DNA from 2 places in the Salinivibrio sp. VGrn1 genome. Region 2 is predicted to be linked to the other one. Evidence: predicted binding sites of a transcription regulator. Region 2 holds the regulator's gene; the other holds the start of a gene.
What was found. The regulator MetJ, encoded in region 2, represses methionine synthesis genes. The targets are predictions, from matches to a motif close to TTAGACNTNTANANGTCTAA.
Positions count from the first base shown of each region.

Region 1: a site for MetJ is predicted at 1,199-1,218, ahead of metN (methionine ABC transporter ATP-binding protein MetN). Genes of this name have one in related genera too.

Region 1 covers NZ_SATA01000003.1:142,317-144,724, reverse strand. The annotation lists gene EHW56_RS06385 (serine/threonine-protein kinase) at 1-381, opposite strand, end outside; gene EHW56_RS06380 (LysE family translocator) at 449-1,072, opposite strand; gene metN (methionine ABC transporter ATP-binding protein MetN) at 1,339-2,373, shown strand; gene EHW56_RS06370 (methionine ABC transporter permease) at 2,363-2,408, shown strand, end outside.
Region 2 covers NZ_SATA01000005.1:188,529-190,936, forward strand. The annotation lists gene EHW56_RS09830 (malic enzyme-like NAD(P)-binding protein) at 1-651, shown strand, start outside; gene metJ (met regulon transcriptional regulator MetJ) at 747-1,064, opposite strand; gene metB (cystathionine gamma-synthase) at 1,251-2,408, shown strand, end outside.

The sequences.
Region 1 (2,408 bases), on a different contig from region 2:
TTCTTTGAACAGAGAATTTCTACCGATAATAGGGTACAAAGAGGGGTGGATACACTTTATGGCAAGTTCTTGTTCAAACGTACTATCATCGCGATAAGCGCGATACACAACCCCCATTCCACCGCGGCCAATCTCCTCACCGAGACGATATTTATCCAACGTAGTATTCGGTTCAAACAGCTGTGATGCGATGAAAGATTGAGCCCCATCTGACCAAATTTGGCTCAGCAATGGCTGTGTATCGCAATGATAGAATGGCAAGAGTTGTGCGTATTGAGAGGGAGACGTGACTTTCAACCGACTTAACCATACTTCCTGTTCTTCCTCGGACAAATCGAGAAAATCATAAACAAGCTGCGTCTCAGCCCCACCAAATTGCACAATAATCGACCAAGCCTATGAATTTAAGTGGTTATTCTAATTATTTGCAGAATTATTAAAAGTTAATTCACCCCAACGCCAACCAAAATCCGACGCCGATCATCAGGGTGCCGGCGATTCGGTTCAGCATTTGCACATTGCCCTTTTGCTGCAAAAACTGACGCAAGGTACGCCCACCGCTGGCATACAGCATTAAACAACTAAATTCCGTGCAAAGGATGATCAACACCAGCACGCTCAACTGGCTGGGGAGTGACATCGCAGGGTTAATAAACGGTGGCAACAGCGAGATCATAAACGCCCAACCTTTCGGGTTGGCAATGGCGGTCACAAAGCCTTGCGCGGCCAACGACAATGCCGAGGCTTCATTGGCGGTATCGTCATCATCATTTGGGATCGCCATCTTGCCGCGAGAGCGCCACATTTGTACGCCTAAATACGCCAAGTACACACCACCGACATATTTAAACACCTGAAACACGGCGGGATAGTTCAGCATCACCGTCGCCACACCAATGACAGAGGCGATCGCTACCAGCCCCACGCCGATAAGCTCGCCCCACATCATATGTAAGCTACGCTTAACGCCAATTGTCATGCCAAGGGTCATCGATAATGTCATGCACATGCCGGGCGTGACCGACACGAAAAAAAAGGTAGGGATGAACAGCGTCAGCATGGTGGTATCAATTAAAAGCGGAGACATAAAAACAACAGTCTTAACAGTTAGGTACGGAAGCTGTCAGTTAACGCGCTTTGCCTGCAGAGATCAAGCCCTTCGCTCACTTTATAACCGGACGGTTAGACTTATTGCCATTTGGACGTCTAGAAGTAAAAATATCCATTGACTTGTTTTTAACGAACCCATAGCATCAATAACCAGAGAGACCCGACAGCCAAGGTGCAAGGCGCTGGACAGCTGCGAGATGTCATAAGATTTATCGCTAAGGACATGTGATGATTGAGATAAAACAACTCAACAAGGTATTCGAACTCGGGGAGCGCCGAATTCATGCCCTTAAAGACATCAATTTATTTATTCCGAAAGGAAAAGTGTTTGGTGTGATTGGCGCCTCTGGCGCGGGCAAAAGCACGCTGATCCGGATGGTTAACCTGCTTGAGCGCCCAACCAGCGGCTCAGTCAAAGTGGGTGGCACTAACCTCACTGCGCTACCCAGCCGCCAGTTGACCCAAGCGCGCCGTAAAATCGGGATGATTTTCCAACACTTTAATCTGCTCTCGTCACGCACCGTGTTCGACAATATCGCCCTGCCGCTTGAGCTAAGTGGCTCGAGCCGCGATGAGATTGAAACACGCGTGAGCGAACTGCTCGATCTGGTCGGCTTGGCCGATAAGCGTGATGTGTATCCTGCCAGCCTCAGTGGCGGACAAAAACAACGTGTCGCCATTGCCCGTGCATTGGCGCCAAGCCCCAACGTTCTGCTTTGTGATGAAGCCACCAGCGCACTGGATCCAGCCACTACGCAATCCATTCTGTCGCTGCTGCAAACCATCAACCAAAAGCTCAATCTCACCATTTTGCTGATCACCCACGAAATGGATGTGGTCAAACGTATATGTGACGACGTCGCTATTATTGGCGATGGCGAGCTCGTCGAGTCCGGCCCGGTGGGCGAGATCTTTGCGCATCCCAAATCCGACTTGGCCAAACAATTTATTCGTTCAACCCTCGACTTGTCAGTGCCGCATGATTTTGCCCAGCGCTTACAACAAGAATACTTCGAAGGCAGTTACCCCTTGGTGCGCCTCGAGTTTACCGGCGCGACGGTCGATGACCCATTAATCAGCCAGATCTCGCGCCTGTTTGATATCGACATCAGCATTTTAAGCTCAGATATCGACTACGCCGGCGGCGTGAAATTCGGCCTACTCCTTGCGGAAATCATGGGTCCAAAAGAGGCGGTTGAAAACGCCATCACTTACCTCAACAAGCACCATGTCAACACGGAGGTACTCGGCTATGTTGATTGATCAACTCACTCACTGGGTCAATGAAAACAGCGCCC
Region 2 (2,408 bases):
TGTATGGAGCTATTAATAAAATGTGGCGCTCAGCGGGAAAAAATCTATATGTTGGATCGTAAAGGCGTGATCCATACGCGTCGTGACGACATCAACAAATATAAGCAGCTGTTTGCCAATAACACGGATAAGCGTACCCTCGAAGATGTGATTGAGGGCGCGGATATGTTCGTTGGCGTCTCCGGTCCAGACTTGCTTTCACCCGACGCCTTGAAGCTGATGGCAGATAAACCCGTGGTATTTGCCTGCTCGAACCCAGATCCTGAAATTCATCCGGATGTGGCGCATCAAGTGCGCGATGATCTGATCATGGGAACCGGGCGTTCGGATTACCCGAATCAGGTCAATAACGTGCTCTGCTTCCCGTTTATTTTCCGTGGCGCATTGGATGTACGTGCCAGTGAAATTAACGATGCGATGAAGTTGGCAGCGGTAGAGGCCATTCGCAGCCTAGCCAAAGAGCCTGTCCCACAAACGGTATTAGACGCCGCCGGTTTGTCTTCGCTAAGCTTTGGCCCAGATTACATTATTCCCAAGCCAATGGACGCGCGTTTATTACCTAAGGTTGCCCGCGCGGTAGCGCTGGCCGCCGTGGAAACCGGCGTGGCTCGTATCGAGATGCCAGAAAACTATATGCTCGACAAGGCGTAATGCTTGAGCGTGAGGAAAAGCGCGGTGGAATAGAGCCCGAAAAGGCTGTGCTGAGCACCTATCATTACAGAAAACCCGCCAATCGGCGGGTTTTTTTAGTATTCGCTATCGTCGAACTCGATACCAAGCTCTTCCATGATCCGACGTGCTTCAGCGGGAATGCTGTCGGGTTTATCCTTACGGATATCGTCATCGGTTGGTAGTGGTTGGCCGGTGTAGGCATGAAGAAATGCCTCACACAACAACTCACTGTTGGTCGCATGACGGAGGTTTTGCACCTGACGACGAGTACGCTCGTCGGTAAGAATTTTTAGTACTTTTAATGGGATAGAGACGGTGATCTTCTTTACCTGCTCTTTCTTTTTACCATGTTCGGCATACGGATTAATGTAGTCGCCGTTCCACTGCGCCATGTCTCACCTATCTTGATTATGGAATACCCAGAATGATGCTGCGGAGATTTTAGCTATATTAACCGCCACATGCAAAGGAGTATAGACGTCTAGAAGTGTTGACGTCCCAAAAAGCGCAGGGTAAGGTGGCAGTATGAAACCTGGATCACGCCCACGATGCGCAAACCAGACTAGCAAGGATAGATCATGACTGAGAAAAAAACCGACACTATCGCCGTTCGGACCGGGATTGGGACTGACACCCAGCACCATGCGGTGGTGCCTCCCCTGTACTTATCGACCAATTACCGTTTCCCGGCACTGGGTGATGTGCCTACTTACGACTACGCGCGAGGCGGCAACCCAACGCGTGCGCAGCTCGAACAAGCGCTGACTGACTTAGAAGGGGGCGCAGGTGCGGTGGTGACCAACTGCGGGATGTCGGCGATAAACTTGGTGCTATCTCTGTTGGAGGCTGGCGAGCATATTGTCGCCCCACATGATTGTTATGGCGGCACCTATCGCTTGCTCGAATCGCGTGCCAAACAAGGGATCTGGCAGGTAAGTTTTGTCGATCAATCGGACCATGATGCGTTGGACCAGGCATTGGCCAAACAGCCCAAGCTCGTGCTGGTGGAAACCCCATCCAATCCACTCTTACGCGTGGTCGATATCGCAGAAATATGCCAAAAAGCCCATCAAGTGGGGGCTTGGGTGGTGGTCGACAACACGTTTTTATCGCCAGCTTTGCAAACGCCTTTTGCGCTGGGCGCGGATATGGTGGTGCATTCGACCACCAAATTTATTAATGGCCATTCTGATATTGTCGGTGGCGCGGTGATCGCCGCGACCAGTGAACTTGCCGCGACATTGGCTTGGTGGGGAAATTGCTTAGGGGCGACGGGCAATGCATTTGACAGTTATATGACACTGCGAGGGTTGCGCACATTGGGTGCACGCGTTAAACAACACCAACACAACACTGAAGCGGTACTCAGTTACCTGCAAACGGTGTCGGCAGTGCGGAAAATCTACTACCCCGGGTTGGCCTCTCACCCTGGCCACCAAATTGCTGCGCGCCAGCAAGCGGGGTTTGGTAGCATGCTGAGCTTAGAATTGGATACAGACCAAGCCGGTGTGGCGCGATTTATTGATGGCCTCACGTTATTTGCCCTCGCCGAGTCTCTCGGGGGGGTAGAAAGCTTAGTGACGCATCCTGGTTCGATGACACACAGAGCCATGAGTGACGCCGCGCAAGCGGAGGCGGGCATCGCACCGACCTTGTTGCGTTTTTCCATTGGATTAGAAGATGCGCAAGATTTGGTTGCTGATTTGGCGAACGCCTTTGCCCGTTTAGAGGGTGAC